3 regions of the Synechococcus sp. M16.1 genome follow, and region 2 is predicted to be linked to each of the others. Evidence: predicted binding sites of a transcription regulator. Region 2 holds the regulator's gene; each other region holds the start of a gene.
What was found. The regulator NtcA, encoded in region 2, controls nitrogen genes in cyanobacteria. The targets are predictions, from matches to a motif close to GTANCNNNNGNTAC.

Region 1: a site for NtcA is predicted at 3,161-3,174, ahead of SynM161_RS05000 (DUF4278 domain-containing protein). Genes of this name have one in related genera too.
Region 3: a site for NtcA is predicted at 6,685-6,698, ahead of glnA (type I glutamate--ammonia ligase). Genes of this name have one in related genera too.

Annotation. Positions count from the first base shown of each region.
Region 1 covers NZ_CP047954.1:873,559-884,154, forward strand. Annotated here, with positions in the region: gene SynM161_RS04970 (hypothetical protein) at 1-90, opposite strand, end outside; gene SynM161_RS04975 (hypothetical protein) at 216-515, shown strand; gene SynM161_RS04980 (hypothetical protein) at 724-909, shown strand; gene SynM161_RS04985 (hypothetical protein) at 1,020-1,232, shown strand; gene SynM161_RS04990 (SDR family oxidoreductase) at 1,289-1,954, shown strand; gene SynM161_RS04995 (J domain-containing protein) at 1,970-2,755, shown strand; gene SynM161_RS05000 (DUF4278 domain-containing protein) at 2,970-3,074, opposite strand; gene SynM161_RS05005 (hypothetical protein) at 3,259-3,546, opposite strand; gene SynM161_RS05010 (hypothetical protein) at 3,580-3,771, shown strand; gene SynM161_RS05015 (ParA family protein) at 3,781-4,428, shown strand; gene SynM161_RS05020 (hypothetical protein) at 4,520-4,678, shown strand; gene SynM161_RS05025 (hypothetical protein) at 4,786-4,938, shown strand; gene SynM161_RS05030 (FAD-dependent oxidoreductase) at 4,952-6,586, shown strand; gene SynM161_RS05035 (hypothetical protein) at 6,589-6,822, opposite strand; gene SynM161_RS12025 (hypothetical protein) at 7,685-7,810, shown strand; partial or broken gene SynM161_RS12210 (ATP-dependent zinc protease) at 8,016-8,408, shown strand; gene rimK (30S ribosomal protein S6--L-glutamate ligase) at 8,466-9,416, shown strand.
Region 2 covers NZ_CP047954.1:245,183-255,778, forward strand. Annotated here, with positions in the region: gene SynM161_RS01235 (DUF3769 domain-containing protein) at 1-1,800, opposite strand, end outside; gene SynM161_RS01240 (photosystem II reaction center protein I) at 1,956-2,075, opposite strand; gene SynM161_RS01245 (glycoside hydrolase family 38 C-terminal domain-containing protein) at 2,140-5,079, shown strand; gene psbN (photosystem II reaction center protein PsbN) at 5,067-5,207, opposite strand; gene psbH (photosystem II reaction center phosphoprotein PsbH) at 5,292-5,492, shown strand; gene SynM161_RS01260 (TatA/E family twin arginine-targeting protein translocase) at 5,502-5,732, shown strand; gene pth (aminoacyl-tRNA hydrolase) at 5,747-6,364, shown strand; gene SynM161_RS01270 (DUF3146 family protein) at 6,364-6,621, shown strand; gene SynM161_RS01275 (resolvase) at 6,599-7,045, opposite strand; gene SynM161_RS01280 (DUF3084 domain-containing protein) at 7,042-8,193, opposite strand; gene ntcA (global nitrogen regulator NtcA) at 8,221-8,937, opposite strand; gene rph (ribonuclease PH) at 8,996-9,739, opposite strand; gene SynM161_RS01295 (cob(I)yrinic acid a,c-diamide adenosyltransferase) at 9,885-10,484, shown strand; gene dcd (dCTP deaminase) at 10,484-10,596, shown strand, end outside.
Region 3 covers NZ_CP047954.1:952,346-962,941, reverse strand. Annotated here, with positions in the region: gene SynM161_RS05485 (biotin transporter BioY) at 1-566, shown strand, start outside; gene lspA (signal peptidase II) at 563-1,069, shown strand; gene SynM161_RS05475 (YcjF family protein) at 1,104-2,693, shown strand; gene SynM161_RS05470 (aminotransferase class V-fold PLP-dependent enzyme) at 2,815-4,224, opposite strand; gene SynM161_RS05465 (nucleoside deaminase) at 4,265-4,768, shown strand; gene SynM161_RS05460 (alanine--glyoxylate aminotransferase family protein) at 4,740-5,936, opposite strand; gene SynM161_RS05455 (allophycocyanin subunit beta) at 6,032-6,556, opposite strand; gene glnA (type I glutamate--ammonia ligase) at 6,764-8,185, shown strand; gene SynM161_RS05445 (class I SAM-dependent methyltransferase) at 8,300-9,373, shown strand; gene SynM161_RS05440 (copper-binding protein) at 9,448-9,762, shown strand; gene SynM161_RS12045 (hypothetical protein) at 9,776-9,979, opposite strand; gene SynM161_RS05430 (DUF6439 family protein) at 10,095-10,349, shown strand; partial or broken gene SynM161_RS05425 (ATP-binding protein) at 10,309-10,572, opposite strand.

The sequences.
Region 1 (10,596 bases), 630 kb from region 2:
CACAGGTATCTCCTGACGGTCGAGACACGATGAGCACAGCAATTTCCCCTTGTTGCGCCAGTACGCCGCCATCGAGCGCTCGATGCGCATGGAGCACCCTTCACAGCGAAATAACGGCATCGACGGCTCCGCGACGCAGCCCTTCTAACGCAACGGCGCGGTTGAACCGGTGTTCTCTGTGACGATGGGTGCGCTTCGCTTGCCCCAGCCTTGTGATGCAGGCCCTGCGTTTGTTGCTGCTCACCCTGATGGCGTCCGTTGCCTCTGCCTCCACGTCGTTTCAGCCCTTGGATCGGGTGGAGGGTTGGTTGATCGAGCGACGTTTGGATGCAAACCAGGATCCGATCTGCCGTGCGTCTGTGCCAGGACCTGGCACCTGGTTCTCGGCACGGGTTCATCTGGATGCGAACGACGAGATGGTGGTGCCTGCCGGACTGCATCGGCCGGACGAAACGAGGCTGGCGGCTGTGCGTGATGCGCTCCGGCGTTGTCGCGCCAGTGTTCTTTATCTGTAGCGGATAAAGCTTTGTGGCCGGGGCCGTTGCTGATCTGAAATCGAGCTATGAAATCGGTGTCGGCAGTTGCAAAATCGTCGACTCCTCACACCACCTGAGCCTCCGCCAAGCGCGGGGGCTTTTTTTTGATTGATCCCGAACAGCACCTTTCGATTTTGTGCTCAGCAAATGTTTTGCGGTTGTGATGTTTTTAACCGCTAGATCTCTGATGTATTGCATCGAGAGGCTTGATACAGGAGGGCAGTGGATCCAGGAGATCTGCTTCAAAACGGAGTTCAAAGCCTTTGTGAATGCCCGCACCAAATCGCGCGCCACGTTGAAGACCTATCGCGTGGTGCATGCCACCTGGAATCAGGTGGTCACCGTTGTGCAGGGATCAGCTGAACCCCATTGATCTGCCTTGCTTCGGCGTTCCCCGAGCCGGTGCGATCCCGAAGACTTCAAGGCTCTTTCTTGGATGTGAAATGTCCTGAGCCATAACCGGTGGCCCAGGGGCCTGTGGGCATGATCCTCACGCGGTATCTCAGCAGTGAAGGTTGGGTGGAGGAGTGTTCCCATGCCAACGCTTTTGATGCCTATATCGACGCAAGGCGACGCTGCGTGCTCCGAGGCTGCCCTTATCTGCTGGTGGATGCAGAGACCGGCAGCACGGTCTCCGTGCTCACGGTGAAACAGTGTTTGCATCAGTACGGCGTCGAGGGGGATTTCCCGGCGTGATCGCGTCAGGGGATCGACGCAAGAGCCGGCAGGATGGCGGTTGCTGAAACCTCCCGATGGCGACGTTTCTGGTCACCGGCGCAAACCGTGGGATCGGCTTGGAATACTGCAGGCAGCTCAAGGCCCGTGGCGATGACGTGGTGGCCGTTTGCCGTCAAACCAGTGATGAACTGGAGTGCCTAGGGGTGCGGGTGGAAGCCGGCCTTGAGTTGAGCGACAGCCAAGCCATTGATGACCTGATGCGGCGACTGGATGGTTTGCCCCTCGATGGCGTCATCCTCAATGCCGGGATTTTGCAGTCGATGGGCCTGATGGATTTGGATCCCTCCGGGATTCGCCGCCAGTTTGAGGTGAACGCCCTTGCTCCTTTGCTGCTGGCCAGGGCGTTGGTGGATCAGATGCCCAACGGAGCGAAGTTGGTGCTGATGACCAGCCGCATGGGGTCCATCGACGACAACAGTTCGGGAGGCTCCTATGGCTATCGGATGTCGAAGGTGGCGCTCAACATGGCCGGAAAGTCGTTGGCGATTGATCTGGAACCGCGGGGCATCGCCGTGGCGATCTTGCATCCCGGATTGGTGCGCACTCGCATGATTCGCTTCAATCCCAGCGGGATCCCCCCCGAGCAGTCGGTGAAGGGGCTGTTGGCCCGGATCGATGGCTTGACCATGGCCACCAGCGGCAGCTTCTGGCATGCCAATGGTGAGTTGTTGCCATGGTGAGGCGGGAGACACGCTTTGGGCTTTGATCCGCGTCAGTGGTCAGGCGGACGCCCTGAACAACGGGTCACCAGCAATGTTGAGGCGTTGCTGGCGGAGAACGACGCTTTGCGTCGCGAGGTGTTGCGGCTCAACCGTGAGTTGGAGCGACTGCAACGTCAGCAACGCCAACGCATTCGTACGGAGCCCAGATCCCATCGCCCCTGGACTGAGCCATCGGCACAAGCTCCACCGCGCATCAGCAGCCAACAGGTGCTGGCCTGGGGGCAGGCCCTGGCTCAGCAGCCGGGATGGACGGCACTGCGTCAGCGCGGATTGGAGCTGTTGATCGAGCAGCTCAACCGCAGTGGTTTTCCTGCCCACTTAACCCTTGAACAGCGGTTGGATCGGTTGGTTCGGGGGCTGGGAACAGATCTCATGGCGGCGGTGGGAGCCAAGCCGAACAAGCAAACAACGGCCGTTCTGGCGGCGTTTGCCTTGTTTGGGGTTCGCGCCAGTGAATGGCTGGATGAGGATCCACAGCGTGTGGTGGAGCAGTTGCGTCAGCGGCAGGACCAATCAGGTTCAAGGCGGCAGGGTCGCCGCACCCGAACGGACCAACGTCAAACGGATCGTCAGGACGATGGCCACGCCCGTGATCCACGCCGTGCCGCTTTAAGGGTGTTGGGCTTGGAGGCCAACGCGTCCCTCGCTGAGATCAAGCAGGCGCATCGAAAACTGGTGAAGCAGCACCATCCCGATCTCGGTGGTTCTGCTGAGGCGTTCCGACGCGTCAATGAGGCGTATCAGTCGTTGGTTCAGTGACGCTCTTGTCCGATGATCTGGGGTAGCAACAGGTGGTGTTGATGCCGGTGGAAGTTGGTGTGGTGCTGATTGGTGCTGGCTTTGCCGTGGGTGTGTCCCTCGCCGTCGCCGTTTGGTTTGAACGTTGGAAGGCAAAACAACCCGATCCTGAACGCAAATGAGCCATAAAAAAGCCCCGCCGAGGCGGGGCATGTAAGAGGTCGTCGTGCTGTTTTCAGCGGGCGACTTTCTGACCGCGGTAAACAAGAACTGGGCGCTGAGCGTTGGACGCAGCAGCGTTGTTCTGGTTGTACTTCTGGCCGCGATAGGTCAGGGTCATGATGGGTTCCTCGAAGCAAGCTCAGGTCCCCGTTCCATGGCCTGAGTCGAACTGCGCCTCGCCGAAGACGAAGTGAACGTGATTGCGTAGCAGTTGCTACAAATCTTTTATAAGGGTGATGTCAATCCACGTGTCGTTCGTGCTGTTACAGAACAGGAGATCTGTTCAGCTCCGATGGGTTGATTCAGGCCTTTAAGTGCTTCAAGCGCGTTTGGGTGGTGTGTGCACCGGGCGTGGCTTGAGTTGAGGTGCTTTCTGGGTCATCACGGCTGAAGGTGAATTGAATCAATTCTGTCGCTGCTTGAATGGTCGGAATGATGGATCGGCTACCGATCACGAGGTTCAGGCTCTGATCGCTCTGGCTTGGACTCAAAGCTTCTATTAATTCGTTGTTCTGCTGAACAGTTCGGCTGCGATTGAGTGATCCTTGATGCTTACTCAGTGTGAAGCTCATGGCGCCGAAGAACGCCATCCGTACGGTGTGGGCAGGTCAGTTTTCGCGGTCATGAACAGCGCTCAGAGCAAGGATGATTGGGTGAAGGCGCAGCAGCACAAGTTCCATAAACCGATTGATGTCGACACCTTGATGTGGGTGCGCAATCGCCTGATGCGTTTGGAAGTGGAGGCCCGTTGGGCCGACCGCATCTGTGTGTTTGAAGAGTTCTTCCCCAACGACGCGATCATTCCGCGCATCTGAACCTCAGCCATGTTTTTGACTGTCTTTGGCCAGAAGGGTGGTGTGGCAAAAACCTGCACCAGCATTCATTTGGCTTGTGTCTGGGCCCAGCAGGACCTGTCGGTGTGTGTTGTTGATGCGGATCGCAACCGCTCGGCAACCGCCTACGCAGCCCGGGGGATGCTTCCGTTTGAAGTGGTGCCTGTGGAGGCTGCAGCAAAGGCCACCCGCCATGCCCAAGTGATCATCACCGACGGGCAGGCCAGCAGTCACGAGGATGAACTCAAGAATCTTTCGGCCGGAGCAGATCTTGTTTTGCTGCCCACTACGCCGCAGGCGAGATCGGTTGAGCTCACTGTTGAACTCTCCTCAATCCTCAGGCAGATGGACACCATGCATGCCGCATTGTTGGTGAAGGTGGACAGCCGAAAACAACGGCTTGCGCAGGAAGCACGCCAAATTTTGGAGGGTTTTGATGTGGATGTGATGCAGGCGGAAATCCCCTTGTTGGCGGCGTTTGAAAAAGCAGAAGTGGAGGGTGTTTGTGTGTCGAATGCCGTCGATGACCGTGGCCGTGCCGATCTGAGGCGCATGGGGGGATGGGCGGCCTATTGCCAGGCCGCTGTTCAGATCCGTGATCGCTTGTCGGCAGCAACGCCTGACGCCATTAGTGCTTGATCAAGAAACAGCTCACTTTTGGCGTCGGTCGCCAATCAGACAGATCTTTTGAGCTTCAGCCGCAATCCTTACCTCAGCTGATTGAAGGTTGATGGGTCGCAGTTCTTGGTTGAAGAATCCCACCCGTTGCTCAGCAGCATCCACCTGGCAGCCCCAGGCGCAATCCGCTTCCTCTGGACAGGCGACGGTTAATGCATCCGCTGCGGCGGTTCTGCTCAAGACGCCGAGCATCTCCACCAAAGCCGCATGATCGAAGCCGTGGTGATGCTTGCCATTGGTTTGTCGATGGCAGGCGTGGTTCTTGGCAATCTGAACAACGACGAGTCCGTTTAAGTTCAAAAGCCATTGCTGCTTTTGATGAATCCCTTGTTGGCCTTCATGCTCGGGCAGCTTGAGATCAGCAATCTCACTGCGGCCTTCCTCGCTTTGGTGGCGGTGGTCTTTGTGGGCAGCTTTGCTGTGGTGTCGTTGCAGACCGGTGAGCTGATCAAACCCCCCAAAAACGACTGAGTCTGAAAGGTTGATGCCTGATCAAGCCAAGGTTGCCAGCGTGGATGGTTCCCATGTGATGGTGATCGGCGCTGGCTGGGCCGGCTGGGGTGCTGCCAAAGCTCTCTGTGAAGCCGGCGTTCGCGTCACCCTGGTCGATGGGATGTCGGATCCCACGGGGAGGACGCCGATGCGCACCGCCAGCGGTAAACCCTTCGAAGCGGGCACCCGGGGCTTTTGGAGGGATTACCCCAACATCAATGCGCTGACCGATGAGCTTGGGCTCACCGACGTGTTCACTGCATTCACCACAAGCGCCTTCTGGTCTCCCGCCGGTCTGGAGGCCACGGCCCCGGTGTTCGGTGACGGGTTGCAGTTGCCTAGCCCCCTGGGGCAGGCCATGGCAACGATCAAGAACTTCAAGCGCCTGCCTGTTGCCGATCGCCTGAGCATTGCCGGCCTTTTGGTGGCGATGCTTGATCTGAACCGCAACGAGGAGACCTTCCGGCGCTACGACGCCATCGATGCGTTGACCCTGTTCCGCCAACTGGGAATCACGGAGCGGATGATCGACGAATTCTTGCGTCCGATTCTTTTGGTGGGTCTGTTCAAGCCACCGGAGGAATTGTCGGCAGCCGTCACCATGGAGCTGCTCTACTACTACGCCCTGGCGCATCAAGATTCCTTTGATGTGCGCTGGATTCGTTCCGGCAGCATCGCCGAGCAGCTGATCGCTCCCCTGGCGGAACGCCTGCTGGACTCCGGTCTGCTCACTGTTCTGGGAGGAACGTTGGCCACGCGCCTGAATCTTGATCAGCCAGGCGAAGCGATTCGGTCGGTGGAGGTCTGCGGCAAAGCAACAGGCCGCTCCAGCGTTGTTGATGACGTTGATGCGGTTGTGCTGGCGGTTGGTGCCAAGGGCATGCATGACCTGATGGCGGAGTCGCCGCGTTGCAGTGATGTGCTGCCGGAGCTGGTGGCGGCTGGCGGCTTGGGCGCGATTGATGTGGTGTCTGTGCGGTTGTGGCTGGATCGCACCATTGCGGTCGCCGATCCCGCCAATGTCTTCTCGCGCTTCGACGCTTTACAGGGTGCGGGCGCCACATTTTTTATGCTCGACCAGCTGCAGGACGCGGATCTTGATGCGCTCTGGGGCGGCAGCGAGCCCCAGGGTTCCGTGGTGGCCAGCGACTTCTACAACGCCACGGCAATCGCAGCCTTGAGTGATCAGGAGATCGTCGACACCCTGCTGAAGGAGCTGTTGCCCCAGGCGGTGCCGGCCTTCCGGCTTGCCCAGGTGCTGGAGTTTGAGGTGCGGCGTTACCCGGGCTCGGTGTCGTTGTTCTCCCCCGGCAGTTTCAGCCAGAGGCCCCCGCTGCAGACGGCACTTCCTTCTGTGGTCTGCGCTGGCGACTGGGTGCGGATGGGCGAACGCGAGCACGGTGCCAAGGGCCTGTGCCAGGAACGGGCCTACGTCTGCGGTCTTGAGGCGGCCAACGCCTTGATGCGCAGTGGGGTGGTGAGAGGGGCGAATGCTGCGACCCGCCCAGAACATCCGGTGCGGCCGATCCGTCCGGAAGAACCCCAGGTGCTTTTGGGCCGGGCCCTCAACAAGTTCGTGATGGATCCCCTGGAGGCGTTCGGGATCCGTTGGCCTTGGCTGGCCTGAGCTCAGAAATTCAGTTGACCTGAAAGCCAGAGTTCCTGCCAAGACCCTGCGGCTGAGGCATTCAGCGCCATCAGGATGGTCACGCTGATGCCACCCAGGGTGAGCCCCACCCCCATCATGATCAGGGCGGTCAGTCCTTCCGCTTCGGTGAGCGGTTGCTTTTCGAGAAAGCGACGCTTGGCCATGGCTGCTGATCCGATGCACCCGTTCTGCATCGGCCCAAGGGCACTTGGCAACAGGCCGTATCACTCATTCACGCAGAGCTGCGGGGGATGACTCAGCGTTGCTTAGGTTGCTGGCCTGCGCTTGACGCCGCCCCGATGGGTTTCATCATGCAGCCATGACTGGTTTGATCTGTGGCATGACCGCCCTGTGGCTCCACGCCTGGTGGTGTTGCAGAACAACCAATTCGCCTGCGGTCAAACGCAGCTGGCCTTACCCGCGCTCGTGGAAAAACAGCGCCGATCTGTATGAAAGGCCCTGTCGCCGTCACCGTCATCTCAGGGCGCGCACGCAACTCAGCGCACGCAGCCGCCGCAGCATCGCCGGTAGAACACCTGTCTTGGTAGCGCAAGTTACTGAAAACGCTTAAGTTGGCGCGTCTGGATTTTTCTTTTGAACGGCAGCCAATCGGTCGAGGCCAGGAGTGAGAAGCGCCGTCAACAGCTGATGGGAGTCTCGTTTGTGGCTGCAGCGGTTGGGGTTCTGGCGTTGTTGACGATCCGTCTTGGCACCTGTTGCTCCTGGTTCGGTTCGCACTGACCTTTCGGGGTGAGCGGCTGGTGGTCAGTGGTGTTACGTGCCTCAGCAAGGCTGCGCCAGCCACCAGATGTGGTGTCATCAGCCCTTGATTGTGTGTGCAGGGCCGGTATGTTTCATTTGTTCCCCATCACCTGGCTTCAGCCCATGCGGCTGAGGCTTTTTTATTGCCTTCTTGCAGGTCGTTGTATCCAGGCAGACCAACTTCTGATTGTCTTAAGTGACATCACTTGGTGGCAACGGCCACATCGATATCACGTTCCTTAAGTTGAAAATCCACGTGTTCCCTTGATGTCTCCTGCTGAATTGTCGAGCATCAAATGGGAGAAAGATGGGGAAATGTCTGCGCAAGACACCTGGACTCTGGTGAAAAAGCTCACCAAGGTGGAAGAGCAAGACAAGGCATCCAACCTGTTGCATTTGTCGTCGAAACACAGCCACTCCAAGCGCTCCAGTCGCCGCTGAATTCGACACCTTCCTTTGGAACGCGGTCGGGTCGTTGATGGAAACGTGGGTGAGGTTGTTCGTTCTGACTCCCCCCTTTGGGGGAGGGCGCAGCTCTGAATACTCCCTCATCTGAGGGATGGACCGTTGGTGCTGGTGGGTTGTCTCGAGGTGTCTTCAGCCGGTCTAGGATTTTTTGCTCTCTCGATAAGGACCCACAGCGGCCTTGACCAACAAACTCATCGTCGGCAGTGAGGAGTGGTGCTCCCTGCCAGGGCTTGGATTGCCGGCGATTAAGGCACGCGTCGATTCCGGCGCGGCGACGTCGTCGTTGCATGCCTTCAACATCGTCCCCTTCCAGAGGGATGGTGAGCTGTGGATCAGTTTTGAGGTGCATCCGCTCCAGAACGACCGCAGTGTGGTGGTGCGCCATGAGGCGCCGGTGCTGGAGCAACGCAGCGTGCGCAACACCAGCGGCATCTCTGAAAACCGCTACGTGATTCGGGAAGAGTTGGTGCTCGGCGAGCAGCGTTGGCCGATTGAACTCACCCTCACCAACCGGGATGCGATGGGCTACCGGATGCTGCTGGGGCGTGAGGCGATGGTGGGTCGCGTGCTTGTGGATCCTGAGGGGAGCCATCAACTGGGTGATGTTGAACCGGCCCAGCTCGAAGCGATGTATGCGGCCTTGCGCACCGAACGCACGGGGCTTCGTATTGCTCTGTTGGCTTCGGATCCAGCGCTCTACAGCAACCGCCGATTGCTGGAGGCGGGTGAGGAGCGCGGACACCGTATGGAATTCCTCAACGTCAAGCAGTGCTACATGCGGCTCGATCCGCAAAACCCCGAGATGCATTACCGGGGCGGCAATGTGCTCGAGCGAATCGATGCAGTGATTCCTCGCATCCGTCCAAGCGTCACCTTCTACGGATGCGCGATCACCCGTCAGTTTGAGGCGATGGGCATTCGTGTTCTCAATGCCGCTGAGCCGATCAAACGATCCCGCGACAAGCTTCTGGCGTCACAGCTGTTTGTGCGCCATGGGCTGAGCATGCCGGTCACCGGTTTTGCCAGTTCTCCGCTCGACACCAAGGATCTGATCAAGATGGTGGGCGGCGCACCGTTGATCCTCAAGCTTCTTGAGGGGGCTCAGGGACGTGGCGTGGTTTTGGCCGAAACCCAGAAGGCAGCAGAAAGTGTGATCAATGCCATGAAGAGCCTGAACGCCAACCTGCTGGTTCAGGAATTCATCAAGGAAGCCGGCGGGAAGGACCTGCGTTGTTTCGTGATTGGCAACAAGGTGGTGTCGGCCATTGAGCGGACAGCAGCCATGGGTGACTTCCGCTCCAACATTCATCAGGGCGGTTCCGCCCAGGCGGTGCGCATCCGGCCTGAGGAGCGCAAGTTGGCTGTGGCGGCGACACGGGCGCTCGGCCTGGATGTGGCTGGCGTGGACATCATCCGCTCGGAGCGGGGGCCCTTGCTGTTGGAGGTGAATTCCAGCCCTGGGCTCGAGGGAATTGAAACGGCGACGGGTAAGGATCTTGCCGGCCAAATGATTCAGGAAGTGGAGCGAAAACTGGGTTGGGTTCGTTCCTGTTCGACCCCCGCTCTGGTCGCTGCTTGATCGGGTTTTTGGGCAGAAGCTTTGGTTTTCTGCCCTATCCAAAGTTCACTTTTTCCTTTTGGTTGTTTCGATGCTGGCTCTGCTGGTGTTGGTGATTTGGCTGGCTTCAATCTCCTGGCGATTGTCGAGGCGACGTTGAGATCAATGGTTGGGGAGGCTTATTCGTGTCTTTGAACAGTGTTATTTAGGTGCTGCTTGAGCTGGTGCTTTTCTGCGCTGGAGTGGGTGGTTTGAGCCTGGCCTGATCCATTCCTCTGCAGAATCACTGCATTGATGGGGAGTTTGGTGGGAGTCACGGGAAGACCTTTCTTGATGCTCTCAGCCGGCGTAAGCCAAGGTTTGCCGCCATCCCAGAGGGTCACGGAAAGACGGGAACCTCAGCGTTGAACCACAGGCAAAAAGAACCCCCCCCCCGCCAAGAGCAGGGGGAGAAGAGCGCAAATGGCTTTTGCGTTCAGCTGTCGTTTTTGTAGAGCTTGCAAGCCTCGCTATCAGCCAAGGCCGGATCGGTAGAGCACAGATGCCTCATTAAGCCGTCTTGGTCGTGGGGAGACAGGGTTCCGTCTGCGCCCCACTTCATGCAGGTATTCAGGGTGCAATCGACAGGCTTTTTGAAAGCTTCGTACATGTGACCCTCCTTGTTTGGGTCAACTGAACTTGGGATCCTTTTTCTGTCGCGAGATCAAAAACACACAAATCTTGTCAGGATCTCAACACAAGTCTTGGGCCAGGTCTGGCCGTCCGAACACAGCTTGCGCATCGCATTGGTCCAAGTACGAGGCACGCCGTTCCAACAATCGGTCGCTCTGCCTCAGAAGGCAATGAGCACGACAGCTGATTGCCGAGTGCTCCACGGCTGCCGAGAGTGTGTGCATCGAGATCGGAGGAGCCCATGACGGCCGACACTCCACCTGAGCAAATCGCAGAAGCAGCCTGACTTTTCTGGCCCCTGCTCCAACTTTTCAACCCAACCGTGAGCGCCTCGTCTGTGACGACACTGATGTGCGTCTGATCAGTCGATACTCCTCTGCACCGTGCGTAGGTGCCCCGCAGGAGTCCCGCTACACACCTGGTCCAAATGGCCCCAGGGTTGCCATAAGCCAGACGCTTCGACCTTCCTCTTTCAGTCCCATTGCCAAGGAGATCCCCAAAGGCAACACGTACTGACTAGGTCGACTGC
Region 2 (10,596 bases):
TAGCTCACTGACAGAGGAGGTTTGGCCGTCAATGGCGCGTTGGACCAGGAACTGGGGTTCCAGGCTCAGGGTGTAATCACGGCTCAGTTCAATCGGTTTGAGATTGCGACCAACGAAGAAGCCATCGCGATCCTTGTTGTCAATGCCAAAGACCCAGCGGTTCTCCACTTCCTCCTCCTTCTGGATGAGTTGCCGCCTGGTCACCGGGATGGGCAATTGTTCTTCGATGATCAGGCGGTTGCGCCGCGCCGAAATCAGCACGTCACCATTGACTTGTTCCTTGGCGACCACACCCTCTGCATCAATCCTTGTTTGCGCCGGTGTGAAGGGGTCATTGCTGAAGCCCATACGGTCGGCTTCCCAGCCACTAGGTGTGATCAGAATCTTTGCGGCCTGAACTCTCCACCGGCTGATCGTTCCATTGAGCAGTTGGCTTTTCCCCTGGCGTTTCAGTTGCGGGGGTTTGACTGCGCCGAATCGAGTTTGAACCGAATTCGGGCGCTGGACAGGGAGGCCGGTGCGTCGTTCGATGCTGAAACTGCCCTGGTAGGTGATGTTGGAAATCCGCTGATCGATCTGGGCGATCGCCTCGTTCCGCATGGCCTGCTGCTCGGCCGGAGGGATCGACAGCTGCTGGGTTGTCTTATTGCTGGAGACATGCCGCTGAGGATCACCTCCGTCGCCGAAAGCAATCGAGTCGAGGCGGTCGGAGAGGGACGAGGATTTGACTCGCTGGCCTCGATCCGGGTCGTCACACTCAGGTAGAGGCGGCATCATGGTGCTCTCCGGCTTGGAACTATCCCGCCCCCAGCGGTAGCGCAAGCCCAGCAAATAGCCATTACTGCCCTCTGAGACCCCTGCATAGGTGCCGAACGCACCGGAGCGGTGGTGAATCCGACCCACGAAAGACAGCTCGGAAGACAGCGCTGCCTCAACCTCGAAGGCGAGGTAGTTCAGCAGCTGGTTGTAATTCTCGCGGAACGTTTTCTCGTAGAGGCTGACATCGGTGTTGTAACTGACGCCTTCAACAACGCTGAAGCTCAGCCAAGGCTGCACCCAGACGCGTGCTCCGATCCCGATCACCGCTTCGCCGAAGTTCTGGGGGGGCAGGTCGGCGTAGGGCGTGTTCTGGTTGTATTCGCCGCCCTGTTGCTGCTGGGCAATGTGGCTGAACAGGTCAGCCTCAATTTCAACGGCGAGTGGACCAGCGCGCATGATCCGTTTCTGCACGCCGACGCCCAGCAAAGATTCCGGACGCATGCGTCCGTTGGATAAGAAGGTATCCCCGAAGGGGGCATCAATCATCTGCCCGCCCCAGGCCGTCACTGCCCAGGGCTGGGGATGCCAGTCGGGGATCGGAGGAAGCAGTGGCGGACAGGCCACGGTCGGCATGTCCTCACGGCTGGCAAGCGTGGGTGACTCCGGTGGGGCTGATGTTGCTCGAGAGCTGGTTAATGGATTGGTGAGGGGCTCCTCGAGGTCGATGACCCCGTAAACATCATTGAGCAGTCCTTCCTGCTGGACGAGGTTGTAGCGGAAGCTTGACGCTTGAAAATAGTGACTGCCACGCCTGAAGCGGACAGCGCCGCGTGCGTAGAGCGTGCGGTAGGCGGCATCAAATTCGATCCGATCGGCTTGCAGTTCGGCGCTCCCGAGCTGAACTGAGACGTTGCCTTCTGCGACGTTGGCTTTCGATTTGGTGTCGGTGTATTGGCGGTCAGCTCGAACGTTCAGGCTCGCCGTTGCTGAAGCAACTGTCTCTGGCGTTGATTCAGCCGAACCTGCCGCTGCGGGCAACACGGATATCGACCCTGTGATCAGGGTTCCGGTCAATGCAAAAAGGAGGCGGAGCGCCGCCAAAGCAATGCTGCTGCGGCCCATGAGCTTGCCAGCTCATTTCAGAATTGATGCTCCGATCAGACCAGTGTGTGGCGCGGTCTGTTTAGGAGACAGCCTCAATCTTCCAGGTCTTTGCGGCTGGGGGTGCGGCTTGGATCGCTCGCAAGGAACCCGAACACGAAGATGCCGAGAAAGAAGAAGACGACCGAGTAAACGGAGATCTTGAGGGCGAGCATGGAGACCGACCGGCGTCTGTGACAAGGGCATCATCCTATGGGGCATGACAGCGTCAGCAGGGGAATGAACCCTGATCAAGTCGGTCGATCGGAGTGGATTGAAACGTTTCGCAGTCGCTCGCGGCGTGATCTGCGTGCCGGTTGGCGCCGCTCAGGCGCCGCCCAGGCTGGGTTTTTTCTTGATGAAAGCTGGGGATCAATGCACCGGCCGGACTGGGCCAAGCGTGGCCTGCTGATCTGGCCCAGGGGACGCCAATGGCTGCGGCTTGAGCAGCGGTTGAGCTGGCCTGATGGCTGGAGTGCCAGTGATTCCTGCCGTGCCCGGCTGGTACTGAGCTGGTGGGCCGAGCAGATGCGTCTCTGGGTGGATGGCGTGCTGGTTCATGAGGGGGATCTGTTCGATACCGCCTGTCGCTGGACGCTGCCCCAGAGATGTCGTCAGGGGGCTGCACTGGATCTTGTGCTGGAGCTCTGCAGTCCCCTGCATGACGATGGAGCTCTGATCAGCAGCCATCTCGACCTGGAGCCGCAGACCGCAGGCCTAGACCCCGAGGGCACGCTCTTGCCTGCGGCCCTGGAGCTGCATCTGGCGGCGGACGGAGACCTGCCGCCGCATTGGGCGGATCTGGATCCCAGCGGTGCAGAGGCGCAGGCTGCTGTTGCAGCGCACTTGCACCAGGCAGAGCCGCCACGGGGGTTGTTGCATTGGCTGGGTCATGCCCATCTCGATCTGGCTTGGCTTTGGCCGGTCGCTGACACCTGGCAGGCCGCTGAACGCACCTTCCGATCAGCGCTGGCGTTGATGCGTCGCTGGCCCGAGCTGCGCTTTGCCCATTCCACGCCGGCGCTTTATGCCTGGATGGAGCAACATCGGCCAGCTCTTTTTGCGGAGATCCAGGCGGCCAGCCGGGCTGGCCGCTGGGAACCGATCAATGGCCCCTGGGTGGAGACCGACTGCGTGCTGGTCAGCACGGCGTCGTTGTGGAATCAGTTCGCTCTCGGTCAGGACGACAGCCGCCGCCGTTTCCCGGAGTGGACCCATGAGTTGGCCTGGTTGCCGGACAGCTTTGGCTTCGCTGCTGGCCTGCCTGCCGTGGCGGCCGCCACCGGAGTGCGCTGGTTCTGCACCCACAAGCTGGCATGGAATGCTGACAACCCTTTCCCCCACCGCTTGTTCCGCTGGCGCGCACGGGGACGGTCGGAACTGCACAGCCTGATGCTGCCGCCGATCGGGCGCCGCGCCGATCCCGTTGAGATGCTGGACGAGCAGCGGGCCTGGCATCAGGCCACGGGGCTGGAGGCGGCGCTCTGGATTCCAGGCGTTGGTGATCACGGTGGTGGTCCCACCGAGGAGTTGCTGGAGCAGATCGAGCTCTGGGAGGACCAAGCGGCAGCTTTGCCCACCCGTGCCGGCACGGTGCGGGAATTCTTGACCGAGCTGGAGCAGGGCGATCAGGCCTGGCCGGTGTGGCGTGATGAGCTCTTCCTGGAGTTGCATCGCGGTTGCGCCACCAGCCGTCCGGATCAGAAGCGCCACAACCGAACGCTCGAGCGGCTTTTGCGGGAGGCTGATGCAGTCTCAGCCCTATTGGCGATCGCAGGTCGCGACAGCGGTTGCAGCGATTGGCGCCCGCTGTTGTTTCAGCAGTTTCACGACATCCTTCCGGGAACCTCGATCCCGGAGGTGTTTGACCAGTCGGAACCGGTCTGGTGCTCGGCCCGGCGCCAGGCCCGCCAGGAACGCGATCGGCGGCTGGCAAGGCTGCCGCGTCCGGAGGACACAGCAGCGGTGTGGAGTTGGTGGGGTCTGCAGCCCTTGGCGTCCTGGTCGCCTCTGGTTCGCCTTCCTGCGGGATCGTGGTCAGCGGACGCCGCTTCACTGCCGCAGCAAAACGCCGCTGCTGGTGGTACCTGGGTGCAGCTACCGCGTCAGCACGGGATTTGTTCGGTGCCGCTCCGGCGTGAACCAGGCTTGGCGTCCTGCGCGGCTGAGCCCCGTCAGGCTGTGGTCATCACGTCGCTGGGGGCGGGAGTTTGGCGTGTGGGTAATGGTCTGATCGAGCTCGATGTCTCCGCGGCCGGACTGCTGGCTTTGCGGGATGGCGATGGACGGGATCAGTTGTCGTCTTCCTTGCAGTTGGAGCGCTATCGGGACCGGGGCGAATTCTGGGATGCCTGGGATCTTGCGGCGGACTACCGATCTCAGCCCCTGGGCGTGCTCCGTACGGATTCCCTGGAGTGGCTCGACCAGGGCCCCCTGGTGGCGCATCTGGTGCTGCGGCGCCAGCTCGGTGCCAGTTGCATGCGTCTGGACCTGCGGCTGAAGGCCGACACGCCCTGGCTGGAGCTGATCTGCGGTATCGACTGGCGCCAGCCCCATGAGTTGCTGCGTCTGGAGCTGCCGCTGGCGACCCCCGCCGTCCGCATCGCTGCCGACACCAGTGGAGGGGTGATCGAACGGCCGGCTGCACCGATCACGGCTCGGGAACAATCCCGTTGGGAAGTGCCTGTGATCTCCTGGTTCGCCTCGCAGTCGGCGGCTCCCGGAGGCGGGATGGCTGTGTTGCTGGACGGCCCCCAGGGTGTGGATTGGTCTTCAGACCGACTCGGCATTTCGCTGCTGCGGGGCCCGACCTGGCCAGATCCCAGCGCTGATCAGGGGTGGCATCGCCAGCGCTTGGCCCTCATGCCGTTCGCCGGCTCATGGAGCGATGCCGGCGTGTCTCAGGCGGCCATTGCCTTTCGTGAGCCCGGGTGGTGTGCGGACTTGCCGGCGGAGCAGCGTCAATGGTTTCCATCGCTGCCGATTCAACTCACGCCGGTGGGGTTGGAGCGCCATGCCGATGGTTGCGTGCTGAAGCTGCTCAATTCGGGAGCAGCGCGCTGTCGCTGGACCCCCGGAGCGGGGTGGAGGGTCCGCAGGGAAGCCGACTCAATGGCCGCTTCTGCCGTGGTGATCACCCCAGGAGAACTCGTCTCCCTGGTGGTGGATCAGTCCTCGTGATCGTCGAACGGGTCGTCGAGTGCTTTTGATGGAGGGCCAAAGGCCTGATACACGCCAAATCCGGTGAGTCCGAACAAAACGGCGAGCACGCCAATGGCGACGGACAGGGCTGGGGACGACGTTTCCATCACATCTCTCGACAGGATCAACCCCGAACCGGAGTCGGCCCCTACAGTATCGAGACTTCAAACCACCCGAGACCCAGCGTCGCCATGGCACAACGCACCCGTCTGGGAGACCTTCTCCGCCCACTGAACTCCGAGTACGGCAAGGTGGTTCCCGGATGGGGCACCACTCCCGTGATGGGCATCTTCATGGTGCTGTTCCTGGTGTTTCTGCTGGTGATTCTTCAGCTTTACAACAAGTCCCTCATCCTCGAGGGCATCAATGTGAACTGGAACGGCCTCGGCTGATCTGCACCCATGAACATCTTCGGCGTCGGTCTCCCCGAAATGGCGGTTATCGGCGCCGTTGCCTTGTTGGTTTTCGGGCCGAAACGCCTTCCCGAGCTTGGTCGGACTCTTGGTAAGACCCTGAAGGGCTTCCAATCCGCGTCCAAGGAATTCGAACGCGAGATCAACAAAGCCATGGCTGAACCGGAAGTTTCCGGTGAGGCTGCGAAGCCGGTTGAAGAACTTCCCCCCAGCGACTGAGTCGTTCCAGCGGTATGACCACTGATCTCAAGCTGGTGGTGGGTCTGGGAAATCCGGGTGCGAAATACGCCGGCACCCGTCACAACATCGGCTTCATGGCCCTCGAGCTTTTGGGTGAGCGCTCTGGGTTCAGTTTTCGTCAGCAAGCCAAGTTGCATGGTCTTGCAGCCGATACAGGGGTTGGTGAGCAGCGGCTGCGCTTGCTTATGCCTCAGACCTACATGAATGACAGCGGTCGTGCCATTCGTGCAGCTCTCGATTGGTTCGGCCTGGAGCCTCACCAATTGCTGGTGCTGGTGGACGATATGGATCTTCCGCTGGGTCGTTTGCGGTTGCGGGCCCAGGGCAGTGCCGGCGGGCACAACGGTTTGCGCAGCACCATTCAGCATCTCGGGACCCAGGCGTTCCCCAGGCTGCGGATCGGCATTGGTGCGCCGGCTGAGAACCCTGCCGAACGCCGCGCCCGAACGGTATCCCATGTTCTTGGTCCGTTCAGCAAGGCGGAGCAACCCTGTGTGGGCGCTGTTCTCGATGCTGTTCTGGATGGGATTCAACGTCTCCAGCGCCAGAGCTTTGAGCGCGCTGGAACCTGGATCAACGGGTTCCGCTACGACCTGGAGTCGGTCGACTGATGCCGGCACTTCCGGCGACAACGGCCCATTTGCGGGTGCTCCGCCAGTGTTTTCAAGCCAAGTGCGTGGAGGGTGAAGTTTCTGCTGGAGGGTTTGAGTGGCAGTTTTCCTGGGCCTTTGATCGCGGTGAACTGGTGGTGGAGCCATCCCTGGGACGTGCCCTGATCGAGGATGCCCTGAGGCGTTTTCTGGTGCGTTCTGATTACAGGCTGGAACCGGGGGGTGATTACACCTTCATGGTCCGGGCCAGGTTCTGAGCGAGAACGTCGGAGCAGGCTCAGGCCATTTCAGGCGGCATTGCAGGTGCTCCTCAAGCATCACCAAAGCTGCAACAGCATCAAGATCCACCGGTGGAATGCGCAGTCCTGCCGGCAGCATCCGTCGCCAACCTCGAGCCGGCCATAGTGCCCAGTAACGCTGTCTCGCCCTCAGGGTTGTTCCCTGCTCCGGAACCACGGTGAGATGGCCCAGCCGTTCCAGTCGCTGGATCCAGGCTCGGCTTCCCGTGCCATCGCCGATCAGGATGCGGTCGAGAGCTTGGTCTTGATTCCAGTGCTCCAACCAGGGTTCGACGGCCTCCGGGGCCAGCACATGCCCTTCGCGCACGAGGCCGAGCTGAAGATCGGCCAGCACAAGACCACATTTGCAGCGGCCTGGATCGATGACGGCCACCCGTTTCATGGGGAGGCCTGAATGGTGACGACGACAGGATCGGCACTGTCGCTGACCCCTGCGGAAATCACGTCCAAGACCACGCTTTGGCTGGGTCCTTCCATCAGGGTCTGGGCCAGTTGGGAGAGGGCTGATCCATCGAACTGAAGGCCTTCGGTCAGGGATCCCCGCCGCTGCACTTCGGCATAGGCCGAGGCCAGGAGAAGGTTCAACCGTGTGCGAATGCCCTCTGGAGTGCGTTCATCAGGTTGCAGTGTGGTGGTGGCCAGCACGTCTCCGCGTTGGGTCACCGGCCGGTTCGGACGCACCTCTGGGAAGGCGTAAACCGCTGTTTCACCTCGCAGCACATTGGTGGCTGAGCGCAGCGAGATCACCCAGGTCTCCGGTTTGCGGATGATGCTTTGCAGGCGTTCCACATCGCTGCGCGGAACGCGGATCAACTGGCGTTCGGGTGCTTCGCCAGGTCGCACTTTCCCGTAGGCCTTGAGATTGGCCTCCTGCAACAGCCTGTCGACAGCCTGTTTGGCCTGGTCCGGAGCATCGAGTCGAACCGTTGCTCTTGCCAAGGTCTGTCCGCTGCTGATCACCACCGATCCACGCCGCAAGGCGACCAGATTGCGTTCCAGTTCTTTGAGTTCCTTCTCACCGGCTCGGATGCGGCTGCGAACGCTGTTGAGTTCGGCTTCCGTGCGCTCGATGTCCGCATCGCGGGAGGCGATGTCCTGGCTGAGGCGTTCACGTTCGGCTTCGAGTTGGGCCAGCTCCTTCTGAAGAGGAGCCAGTTCGAGGCGCAGGGTGTTGGACCGTTGCTGCGATTGCTCGAGCTCAATGGCGATCCGTTTGGTTTCCGTTTGGGTCTTGTCCCGTTCCCGCTCGGCTGCCTCCAGCTGCTGACGGCTGTCTTGGAGTTTCTCCTGCAGGGCATCCAGTTCAAACAGGCCCACCCGCAACTGCCGGCTCACCAGAAGCATCAGGCCAAGTGAGAGTGCGCTGATCAGGCTGCCGGTCAACACCGTGATCAAAACGGCGGTGCGCCGTGGGCGCATGCTGAACAAACTCAGTCGCGCTTTGCCGACGCGGCTGCCCAAGCGGTCGCCCAGGGTCGACAGCACGCCCCCGAGCACCAACAGAACCAGGATCAGTGCCCAGCCGCTCATCGCTGCACAAGTCGGGCGATGGCAGGCCTAGCTGAAGCGTTTGGCCAGCGCGATCGGATCCAGAACCGTGATTTTCTTGCGGTCAATCTGAACCAGACCGGATTGACGCAAGTCTCCCAGCAGACGCGTGATTGTGACGCGTGTTGAGCCAATTGCTTCAGCGATGGCCTGATGGGACAGGCGCAGGTCGATGGTGATGCCCAGCTGATCTGCCACGCCGAAGTCCCTGCAAAGCACCAACAGGAAGCTCACCAGCCGGGATGACATGTCCCGATGGGTGAGGGTTTCAATCATCGTCTCGGTCTGCAGAATCCGGCTGGAGAGACCCTGAAGCAAGCGCAGGCCAACGCTGGTGTCTGCTTCGATGGCGGCCTTCACGGAGGTCGCTGGTGCCGTCACCATTTCGACCCGGGTGAAGGCCACAGCGTGATAGAAGCGGTCGGACCGTTGACCTGTCAGCAGTGACAGCACCCCGAAGAGGCTGTTCTCGCGGAGCAGGGCCACGGTGATTTCTTCTCCCGATTCGTAGACGCGGGACAGACGAACGGCTCCCCGGCGGATTAGATACACCCGTTCTGCGGGATCTCCAGGGAAAAAGATGGTTTTGTTGCGGTCCACCAGTTCAGTGCTGGCGCCATCGAGATCCCGGATGATCTCCAGCAGAGAGCGGTTGGCGGGCTCTGCGCTGGGAGCTGGAGCCACCATCTGCGGGGCGTATCGGCTGAAACCTCGGCTACTGGTCATGACAACCCCCTGGTGAAGCGAAGTTACGGAGCCGGCGGTGGCCGCCATGTAGCGGTTATTACGTAACGCTGCTGTGCTCGTTGAAGACCTGGCGTTGCGCCTGCATCAGGGATGTCAATCCCGGCTCCGCTAAATCCAGCAGCTCATTGAGTTGGCTGCGACTAAAGGGCGCTCCCTCCGCAGTCCCCTGGATTTCCAGCAGACGGCCATCGCCGGCCTGCACAACGTTCAGGTCCACCTCGGCTCGACTGTCTTCGCTGTAGTCCAGATCCAGCAAGGCTTGGCCATCAACCAAGCCAACGGATACGGCTGCCACCTGATCGACCAGGGGAGATCGCTCCAGCACTCCTTGTTCCACCAGTGATCGGCAGGCTTGGTCCAGGGCGAGCCATGCCCCGGTGATCGAGGCCGTCCGGGTGCCGGCGTCGGCTTGGATCACGTCGCAGTCGATCAGCAAGGTGCGCTCCCCTAGGCGCTCCATGTCGATCACGGCGCGCAGGCTTCGGCCGATCAGCCGCTGAATTTCCTGGGTGCGACCCGAGAGTTTCATCAGCTCCCGTGATTGCCGCTGTGGGGTGGATCCAGGCAGCAACCGGTATTCGGCGCTGAGCCATCCCAGCCCTTCTCCCTTGCGCCAGCGGGGAACTTTGTCCTCTAAGCAAACGCTGCAGAGAACAGCGGTTCGGCCGGTGTGAACCACAAGGGAGCTCAAGGCAAACCCCATGGGATTCCAGGTCACCGAGAACGGTCGCAACTGCTGCGGGCGACGGCCATCAGTGCGGCGTTCAGGGGATTGGCTCATTGGTGGTGTGCAGTTCGTCAAGCCTGGCAGGCGGTTGGTTCTCGCCCTGTCCAAACACCATGGGTGGTGTCAATCCCCTTGTGGAATGTGATCTCGCCGCTACATTCAAGGTCTTGCCGGGGTCGCCCGGACAGATGCTTCCGTGATGACCACAAGCCTCGCCGACCCCCAAGCCTTCCAGAATTCCCTGGATCGGGATCAGCAGGCTTTACAGCGGGCGGGCCTGAGGCCTTTGCCTGCCGTCACTGATCCGCCACCCCTACATCTGGTGGCTCCCGAAGGACAGGTGCAAGTGCATACGGCGCCCTATCGAGGCAGTTTTGCCAGTGTTCTCAGCCAGGCCATGCGAGCTGCCGGCTTGGGCAGTCGTGTTCTGATCAGTCAGTTCCTCAAAGGGGGCGTGCAGCAGGGACCGGCCGGCCGGGTGCAGCTCTGCGGAGGTCTGGTCTGGCTACGGCCGGAAGTGCCCCTCTGTCTCTCCTCGCCGGGGCATCCCGGTGGTGCGGAGGCGGTTGCTGAGGTTTGGTCCATTTGCCGCCAGCATCTGATCCAAGGAGATCTCGATCAGCTGGTGTTGGATGAACTCGGCCTGGCCGTGGCCTTCGGATACCTGGATGAAGCGGACGTGATTGCAGCCCTTGAGCAGCGGCCCGCCTCGATGGATGTGATCATCACTGGACCTGCAATCCCCGCCGGTGTGGTGGAGATGGCAGATCAAGTCACGGAGTTGCGCCGAGGTTTCTGATGCTCAAGTGCGATCGCTGGATCACTGAACAGGCCGGGCAGGGAATGATCGAGCCATTCCAGAGCGGTTTGGTCCGTCACCTGGAGCCGGAGCAGAAGCTGCGGCCAGTGCT
Region 3 (10,596 bases), 710 kb from region 2:
GGGCTCTCGCCTCCTGGTGTGGTGCCCTGGCGGGTCTGCTGGCCATCCTCATCGGTGGTCTTGTTCCGGCCGCGTTGTTCCTGCCTGCTCCCGAGCCGATCCTTCTCCCCCTGCCGGTCACGTGGCAGGTGCCAGCGCTGCTTCTCTGCGCCATGGTCAGTGGCCCGCGTGCCGGCGTGATGGCCGCTGTTGGCTATCTGAGCCTGGGATTGTTCAGCCTGCCGGTGTTCCATGGCGGTGGAGGGCTGAACTACGTGCTTGAACCGGGTTTCGGCTATCTCGCGGGCTTCGTGCCCGCAGCCTGGCTCACCGGTCGACTGGCGCAGCAGGACGGCATGGATGACCTGCACAGACAGTCGCTCTGTGCCCTGGCAGGGCTGCTCGTTCTCCAGATCTGCGGGGTGCTGAATCTCGCCCTCGGGGCACTGCTGGGGCGATGGAGCCTTGATTTTCCCGAGCTGCTGATGCAGTTTTCAATCGGTCCGCTACCGGCTCAGATGCTGCTCTGCATCGGTGCAGGATTCCTTTCAATTGTGCTGCGTCGGTTGCTGATCATCGAGCCATGACGAGACCACTTCCACGTCGCTCAACCCTGCTGATTGCCCTGGTGATCGTGGTGGTGGATCAGCTGAGCAAGGCGGCGGCCTCGAGCGCTTTGCGAGAGGGTCAATCCCTACCCCTGCTGCCAGATCTGCTCTCGCTGCAATTGGTGCACAACACCGGCGCGGCCTTCAGTGCTCTGCAGGGCTCCACTGCCCTGCTTGGGCTGCTCAGCTTGGGGGTGGGCATCGGGCTGATCCTCTGGATCTGGCGTGAACGGGTGCTGCCGTTCTGGCAGGCCCTCGCCGCAGCAGCGCTTCTAGGCGGAACCGTGGGCAATGGGATTGACCGTTGGCGTCTCGGCCACGTGGTGGATTTTCTGGCCCTCGAACCGATCGATTTCCCGATCTTCAACGGGGCGGATGTCGCCATCAATCTCGCCTTGCTCTGCTTTGCCATCGACCTCTGGACCCGCCGGGGGGACAGCAGCCTGCGTGACAACAGCCTCCGTGACAACAGCCGTGGCTGACCCAAACTTGCCCTGAGGCTGGTGTGACGCAGGCATGAAACGCCAAACCCGGTTGCTGATCGGTCTCGCCGTTGCCTTTGTGGCACTCGTGCTGATCGGCGCTGCCGTTCAGACCATCCGCAGCCTGCTGTGGGATCTGAGTTACTTCCTGCCTCCCTGGTTGCTCACGCCGGTGCTGCTGCTGGGGTTCGCGCTGCTGGCCACCCTGGCGGTGCAGGTGGGTTGGCCGATGTGGAAACGCCTGAAATCACGCCCAAGCCAACACCCACGCCAAGCCACCCCGGCTCCACAGAACCGGCGGGATGCCGCGACCACCAGCCTCGGCCATGTGGATCGTCTGATCGAACGCATTCAGGACGACATCAGTCGCCGCAGCCTTCAGAACGAACGCGACCGGGTCGCCGAGGAACTTAAGCGAGGCGATCTGGTGGTTGTGGTGTTCGGCACTGGATCCAGTGGCAAGACATCGCTGATCCGTGCCCTGCTCAATGAAATGGTCGGCGATGTAGGAGCGCCCATGGGCGTGACCAAAACCAGCCGCGCCTACCGGCTGCGTTTGAAAGGCCTGGAGCGTGGTCTTCAGCTCGTGGACACCCCAGGAATCCTGGAAGCCGGAGACGAAGGACTCAGCCGGGAGGAAACAGCCCGTCGTCGGGCGGTTCGTGCCGATCTGTTGATCGTGGTGGTGGACGGGGACCTCAGAGCCTCTGAATACGCCGTCGTGACCTCGCTCGCCGGGCTCGGCAAGCGGCTGCTCCTGGTGCTGAACAAGCGGGATTTACGCGGAGTTGACGAGGAGAAAAGGCTCCTGCAGGTGCTTCGCTCCCGTTGCCAGGGACAGCTCAACGCTGCTGATGTGGTGGCCTGCAGCGCCTCTCCTCAATCGATTCCCCAACCCGGCCGTCGCCCGCTGCAGCCGCTGCCTGACGTCAGCGATCTGCTGCAGCGCCTCGCCGTTGTGCTGCACGCCGAGGGGGAGGAATTGATTGCCGACAACATCCTTCTGCAGTGCCGATCCCTCGACAGTCGCGGGCGTGACCTCTTGAACGACCAGCGGTCTCGGGAAGCCAAACGCTGCATTGACCGCTACAGCTGGATGGGAGCGGGGATTGTCGCTGCCAATCCGCTGCCAGGGGTGGATCTGTTGAGCACCGCAGCGGTGAATGCCCAGATGATCCTGGAGATGGCCAAGATCTATGGGGTCGAGATGTCCCGTGAGCGCGCCAAGGATCTGGCCCTGTCCCTTGGACAGACCCTGGGCAAGTTGGGCATCGTCAAGGGGGCCATGAGCTTGCTGGGCACCAGCCTGAGCCTGAGCTTGCCCACTCTGGTGCTGGGGCAGGTGCTCCAGGGGGTGGTGACCGCATGGCTCACCCGAATCGCCGGAAGCAGTTTCATGCGCTACTTCGAACAGGACCAGGACTGGGGTGACGGTGGCATGCAGACCGTGGTTCAACAGGCCTTTGAGCTCAACCGACGGGAACTCTCACTGCAACGCTTTCTGGCCAGTGCCATGCGGCAAGTGGTTGAACCCCTTCAGCAGTCGGCGGCGGGACGTCTTCCCCCCCGGCCAGGGCCTCAGCAGGAGGGGGAAGCATCGGCCCCCGGGCATCCAGAACGGTGATCAGAAGCAGATAGAGCACACCAATCGCCACGGAGATCGCCCCGGTGACGATGGCAACCCAGCGTGAACCCTTCTGCTGTTCCGGCATCGGAGCATCTCGAACGATGGCGATTGTGAACGATCAGGCTGGAGCCAGCGATTTATTCAGTCGTCCCGACAGGTCGCTGAGGTGCTGAGCCGTGGTGTGGGGGTTTCCAAAAACCGCCTTAAGGCAGAAACGGTCGCCGTAGAACGGTCGCGACAGCATGTAGCCGTGAGACAGCAGCATTTGCCGGGTGTCTTCACTCCAACGGCCTGCTGCAGCAGCGTCTCCATGTTTGGGATGAAAGGCCAGCAGATGCAGGTCACCCGCCAGCAACGTGAACTTCTCCGGGTCCAATTGGGCTGCGAAGGCGGTTCGCCGTTGCAAAGCTCCGCTGAGCGTTGCTTCGATGCCCGCCTCGCCCAACTGGCGCAGGCCCAGCCAAAGCTTGAGGATCTCTGCAGGTCGGGTGCCCTGCAAGCCGATCTCACCTCCGTGATCCATCCCCCTGGGCGCCTCCATGTAGGGCAATCCTGTTGAAAAGGCCTGACGCAGATGGGTTCGATCCCGAAGCAACAGCAGGGATGACGCCTTGGTGATGCCCAGCAATTTCTGGGGATTCAGCGTGATCGAATCGGCAGATTCCATGCCATCCATCAGAGAGGCATGGCGGGCCGTGAGGGCGAACACACCGCCGATGGCCGCATCAACGTGCAACCAGACCCCAGCATCACGGCAGAGGGTTGCCAGATCCGAGAGAGGATCAATTGCTCCACGCACCGTGGTGCCGGCCGTGGCCACCACCGCCAGACAAGGCCGACCCGCCGCTTGCAGAGCTCTCAAACGCTTGGCAAAAGCCTCGAGACAAAGGCCACCATCCGCGGCGACGGGAAGCGTCTGAAGGGCATCATCCGCCAGCCCCATCACCTTTGCCGCCTTGTTGATCGAGACGTGAGCGTCTTGGCTGCATAGCAGCACAGGATCCCGATGGCTGGCCTTCAACGCCGCCCGTGCGGCCACCAGGGCCATGAGATTGCTCAGGGTCCCGCCGCTGGCCAGTACCCCTCCGGAACCGGCGGGCAGGCCAATCCTGTGGCAGAACCAGCGGCAGAGGTCATGTTCCAGGCCGGTCAGACCAGGCGAAAGCTCCTCGGCCAGGAGGTTGTTGTTGAGACCTGCACAGACCAATTCCGCCGCAATCGACGCAGTAAGCGGTGGCGGATCGAGATGGGCGAGAGCACCGGGATGGGACGGCTGATACGCCCCATCCATCACCTGCTGAAGATCACTGAGCAGCGATTCAACGCTGGCCCCATCAAGCCCTGGTGCCACGTCAGGCAAGGGCCGCATGACGGGGACCGGGCTTGATCGATCAGCGGAGCCGATCCAACGGCAGAGCAGATCCGAACTGCGATGCAGGAAGTTCCTCAGCACCGGGTCTTCGGCCGAGGGGATGGCGAACGGAGCAAGCCGATCCGGTGGGTGCTGAGACTCGGAACAGGCTTGCAACGGAGACCCGTGAACTGCACCGATCTTCGCGTCTCGTGGGATGGTGCTCAAAGGACAACGTGGAACAGCAGTGGATCAGCGGGATGAGTTCACTCGCTGGATGGATGTTCTGCTCCAGCGCGCGGAGGAGGCTGGAGCGGAAGGAGAAGTTCCGGTGGCCGCAGTGATCCTGGATGGACAGGGCCGGGCCATCGGCCATGGGCGGAACCGGCGCCAGAACGACAGGGATCCCCTCGGGCATGCCGAACTGGTGGCCTTGCAACAGGCAGCGATCGTTCAGGACGACTGGAGATTCAACAGCTGCACCCTGATCGTCACCCTCGAACCCTGCCCCATGTGTGCGGGGGCCTTGGTGCAGGCCCGCATGGGAACCGTGATTTTTGCGGCATCAGATCCCAAGCGCGGTGGCCTGGGGGGAAGCCTTGACCTCTCCACCCATGCCAGTGCCCATCACCACATGAACGTGATTCAGGGCGTGTGCGAACCCGAGGCGAGGGAGCAGCTGGAACGCTGGTTCAGGCGGCGGCGGCGACGGAACCGCTGAAGCGAGGCAGCTCTGTCTCAAACAGGTTGAGCAGACGGTTCACGTTTTCAGGGGTGGAGTTGTAGCCCATCAGGCCGATACGCCAGATTTTGCCGGCCAGGCTGCCGAGTCCACCACCAACTTCAATGCCGTGGTTGTTAAGCAGGTGCTGACTGAAGGCCTTGCCATCCACACCTTCAGGGATGCGAACTGTGGTGAGGGTGGGCAGTCGGCGCTCGGCCGGCACATGCATCGAAAGGCCGAGACTTTCCAGCCCGTTCCAGAGCATCTCCGCATTGCTGCGATGGCGTGCCCAGGCCTGGTCGAGACCTTCTTCAGCCAGGAGACGCAGGGCCTCACGCATGCCGAAGTTCATGTTGACCGGCGCGGTGTGGTGGTAGACGCGGTCGCTGCCCCAGTACTGGTTCAACAAGGAGACGTCGAGATACCAGTTGGGCACCTTGCCCTGACGGGCTGTCATCTTGGCCTCGGCACGGGGGCCCATGGTGAAGGGTCCGAGACCGGGAGGGCAGCTCAGGCCCTTCTGGCTGCAGCTGTAGGCGAGATCGACTTTCCACTCATCGATGTAGAGCGGAACGCCCCCCAGAGAGGTGACTGTGTCTAGCAGCAGAAGGCAATCATGCTTCCGGCAGAGGTCGCCGATGCCCTCCATGGGTTGGCAGACACCCGTTGAGGTTTCGGCATGGACCATCGCCAGGATGGCGGGCTTGTGCTCAATCAGGGCAGCTTCCAGCTCATCGAGGGAAAACCACTCACCCCAGGGCTTTTCAATGGTCTTCACCTCAGCGCGATAGCGGCCGGCCATGTCAGCCAGTCGCAGGCCGAAATATCCCTTCACCGCCACCAGAACGGTGTCTCCAGGCTCGACGGTGTTGGCGATGGTTGCCTCCATGGCAGCACTGCCGGTGCCGCTCATCGGAAGCGTGAGGCGGTTATCCGTTTGCCAGGCGTAACGCAGCAGTTCCTGCACTTCGCCCATCAGATCCACATAAAGAGGATCAAGGTGACCAATCGGGGTTCGCGACAGAGCCTTCAGAACTGTTGGATGGGCGTTGGAGGGGCCTGGTCCAAGCAGGAGGCGGTCGGGTGTGCCGATCGGTGCAAAGGCTTTGCGGTGACGATCGTCAACAGAGAGGAGTGAGTTCGTCGTCGCCAAAGCCCTGTTCATTGGTTCGAGTGTTGAGCCTACGCAGTCACGCCCCTTGGAAGGGGTGAGGGAGGCTTGATTGCAATCTGTTCGGATTTTGCGTTGAGCGTGCTGGATCAGCGCTGGCGCACATTGGTTTCACCCAGGCCCTTGGCCAGGTGATCAAACGGCTGAAGAACGGTGGCGAGCTGATCGGATGCAGCACCGTTGGCCAAAAGCATCTCGGAAACAACCTCTCCCAACAGAACGATGCTGCGGACCGTTGGGCCGGTGGGAACGCCGAGACTCTTGTAGGTGTCGTCGAGTCCGTTCAGCACACGCTCATTGAGGATCGTGGAGTCGCCTGCCACCAGGGCGTAGCTGGCGTAACGCAGGAAATAGTCCATATCCCGCAGGCAGGCGGCGAGCCGACGGGTGGTGTAGGCGTTGCCGCCAGGCAGCAACAGATCGGGTTCATCCCGGAACAGGCGCTGGCTGGCCTCACGCACAATCTCGGCCGAGGATCCGTTGATCAGCTCTACGGCCTGAATCCGCAGCGCGGATTCATCCAGATACAAATTGATGCTGTCGATCGCCGGGCGGTCGAAATAGCGACCCAGCTGGTCGTAACGACCGATCAGACCGCTGATTGCATCGCGCATGTCCCTGAATCTCCAGAGGATCCCCCAGCGGAAGCTAACACCGTTGAGGCGGGCAGATCCTTTGGCGTGCCTGCATTTCAGCCAAGTTGACAGAAACGGTTACGCAGTCGCCTTCCAGCTGCTGAAACGTACCCCTTGATACAAAATGGTGTCTTGTGGCTATATACGGTCACATCACTGCACAATTCAGTCGAGCAGTCCCTTCTTATGTCGAAATCCCCCCAGGACGTCCTGCGCCAGATCAAGGACGAAGGCATCGAACTGATCGACCTCAAATTCACCGATCTGCACGGCAAGTGGCAGCACCTGACGGTGTGCACCGATCTGCTGGAGGAAGAATCCTTCACTGAGGGCCTGGCTTTTGACGGCTCATCCATCCGCGGCTGGAAAGGCATCCAGGCCTCCGACATGGCCATGGTGCCGGACGCCAACACGGCCTGGGTGGACCCCTTCTACCGGCACAAAACCCTGAGCATGATCTGCTCGATTCAGGAGCCACGCACCGGCCAGCCCTACGAGCGCTGCCCCCGTGCCCTGGCCCAGCGGGCACTGAATCATCTAGCCAGCACCGGCCTGGCCGACATGGCCTTCTTCGGTCCTGAGCCGGAGTTCTTCCTCTTCGACGACGTCCGCTACAACTCGGCTGAAGGGGGCTCCTTCTACAGCGTCGACACGATCGAAGCGGGCTGGAACACTGGACGGATCGAAGAAGGCGGCAACCTCGCCTACAAGATTCAGGAGAAGGAGGGCTACTTCCCTGTCGCTCCCAACGACACCGCTCAGGACATCCGCTCCGAGATGCTCCTGCTGATGGGTCAGCTGGGCATTCCCACCGAGAAGCACCACCACGAGGTAGCAGGCGCGGGTCAGCACGAACTCGGCATGAAATTTGCTGAGCTGATCCAGGCCGCCGACAACGTGATGACGTACAAGTACGTCGTGCGCAACGTGGCCAAGAAGTACGGCAAGACGGCCACCTTCATGCCCAAGCCGGTCTTCAACGACAACGGCTCCGGCATGCACGTGCACCAGAGCCTCTGGAAAGGCGGTCAGCCCCTGTTCTTCGGCGAAGGCACCTACGCCAACCTCTCGCAGACGGCACGCTGGTACATCGGTGGCATCCTCAAGCACGCCCCCGCCTTCCTGGCCTTCACCAACCCCACCACCAACAGCTACAAGCGTCTGGTGCCCGGTTTCGAAGCCCCGGTGAACCTCGTCTACTCCGAGGGCAACCGCTCCGCCGCCGTGCGGATCCCGCTCACCGGCCCGAGCCCGAAGGCCAAGCGCCTCGAGTTCCGCTCCGGCGATGCCCTCGCCAACCCCTATCTGGCCTTCAGCGCCATGATGATGGCTGGTCTGGACGGCATCAAGAACCAGATCGATCCCGGCGATGGCGAAGATCGCGACCTGTTCGAACTTCCGGCTGAAGAGCTCTCGAAGATCGCCACGGTCCCCGCATCCCTCAACGGTGCCCTGGAAGCGTTGAATGCCGATCGCGGCTTCCTCACCGCCGGAGGTGTGTTCAGCGACGACTTCATCGACAACTGGATCGACCTGAAGTACGAGGAGGTGCAACAGCTGCGCCAGCGGCCTCACCCCCACGAATTCACCATGTACTACGACGCTTGATCAGCGCCCGTGCATCCCACGACCCGCCTCCAAGGAGGCGGGTTTTTTTGTGGACTGCTGGCCACGCGATTGTGCGCCTCATTCGTTGGAATGGTCCCGTTGTCTGAATCCGCGATGGCGTCAACGCCCCTGAGCAAGCTTGCGTACCAAACGCTTCAGCAAGGCAAAAGCATCGCGGGCCTGGCCCACAAGGAGCTGAGCACCAAGCTGATGGAGCTGTTGGCACCGGATGCAGTGCCGAAAACGGAGCCCGTGTCCGCCGAAGTTCTTGGAGAGCTGCAGCTGGATATGAAGAAACTCCAGGAACAGGACTGGCAGGACGCCGAACAGGGGATCTACCCCGAGCAGTTGTTGTTTGATGCACCCTGGCTCGACTGGGTCAGCCGCTACCCGCAGGTTTGGATGGATCTTCCCTCCACCTGGGATCGACGCCGCGAGCGCAATGTGCGGGATCTCCCCAAGGAAACCGAAAAAGCGCTCTACCCCGAGTACTACCTCCAGAATTTTCACCATCAAACCGACGGCTACCTGAGTGACCATTCGGCTGGTCTTTACGACCTGCAGGTGGAAATCCTTTTCAATGGCACCGCCGATGCCATGCGACGCAGGGTTTTGGCTCCCCTGAAACGCGGCTTGAAGCACTTCGAAGACCGTGCTCCGGGTTCCCTCAAGATTCTCGATGTGGCTACCGGCACCGGCCGGACCCTGCAGCAGATCCGCGCCGCCGTTCCCCACGCGCAACTGATCGGAACCGATCTCTCCGAGTCGTACCTGCGTCAAGCCAACCGCTGGCTGAATGACGGCGATGCATCGCTGGTTCAGCTGATCCGTGCCAACGGGGAATCACTGCCCTTGGCTGATGAATCGGTTCAGGCCGTCACCAGTGTGTTCCTGCTGCACGAACTTCCGGCGGACGCCCGCCAGAACGTGCTCAACGAGGCCTGGCGGGTGCTTGAACCCGGTGGTGTGTTCGTACTTGCCGACTCTGTGCAGATGGCCGATTCAGCCAAGTTCGCCTCCGTGATGGAGAACTTCCGGCGCGTCTTCCATGAGCCCTACTACCGCGACTACATCGGCGACGACATCGACGCCCGCCTCTCAGCTGCAGGGTTCGAAGGCATCACCGCGGAAACCCACTTCATGACGCGGGTCTGGTCGGCACGCAAACCCATCGCAGAGGCCAGCTGAGGGGATTCCCTGACAGCGTCCCTTGCACGAACGGCTGCGAGCCATAGGGTGTGCTGAATCCCGAAGGGAACGTCATGAGCAATCCCTTCCGGCTGCGTTGGCTTGAGGGCTGGACATTCCAGGTGGTGCTGATGGAAGGCCATGTGCAGGTCGAAGCCCATGGGTTCGGCATCTGCCTGCGCACGGCCGTGATGCCTGGGGAAAGTCCTCAGGCTGCAGCCGATCGTTTGGTGTTGTCTGAAGATCGCCGCAGGCGAGCCCTGCACAATGCCTGGCTGCGCGGTCAGGACATGGCACAGCCCGCGGGGGTTACACCCACGAAGGAATCAGCACCGGCCTCGAATTCGATGGTGGTGGTTGGCCAAGCCCATCGCCAACGGGTGGCCTGATCTTCTGATGCGTTCAAAGCTGCGCCAGCAGCCAGGCCAAGGCAAAGCCTGCTCCACCGAAGCGTAAGGATCTCCAGAAGCGCTCTCCAGACACTGGGGAGAAGGCCCAGCCCACAGGCCGTTGCGTGATCAGATTCGCAGCAAGTTTGCGGCGCTGCAGCCATCGCCGCGCCGCAACACCCGACCGGACATGGGCCTGACATTGCCCTTGCAACACCAGCCGTGAGGCATGGTGCAACCAACGCAGTTCACGAACGCGTCGTTGGCCTTTGCGCTGTTCAACGCCATTGCACCCAAGAAAACCGAAACTAGATCGATCTGATGATTCAGGGATGACTTCACCTGACGCCCCATGGCCCGACTCCGCTACAGCCAAGGCGGAAGAACTGCACCAGTTGCTCCGCATCGGCGATCGCGACTGGCATCAGCTGAAGAGCAACCGACAGCGGCGTGGAGCTGAGTTACTGGCTGCAGCGATGGTGCAACTGCTCCGCCAAGGGGACAGCGCCGACGTGGAGAACCTGACCCAACAGGCACTGGGGTGGTTCAAAGGAGAGCTGAAGGATCCGGGCTGTCCGCGTCACTGACGGGCCGACGGCAGGCCAGCTGCAGGCGATTCCCCCGGCGGCTCCAGCGCACATCATCAAAACATTGATGGATCAGGAACAACCCACGCCCGCTGGGAGCATCGAGAGCCGGCGGCAGGGTGGCTGTGCGGGACTGTTGTGGGAGACCGCAACCCTCATCCTGAACCTGCCAGACCATCCAGTTGGGCGTGAGTATGCGGCGAACACGGAACCTCTTGGACGGCACAGTGGGGCCCGTTGACGTCGG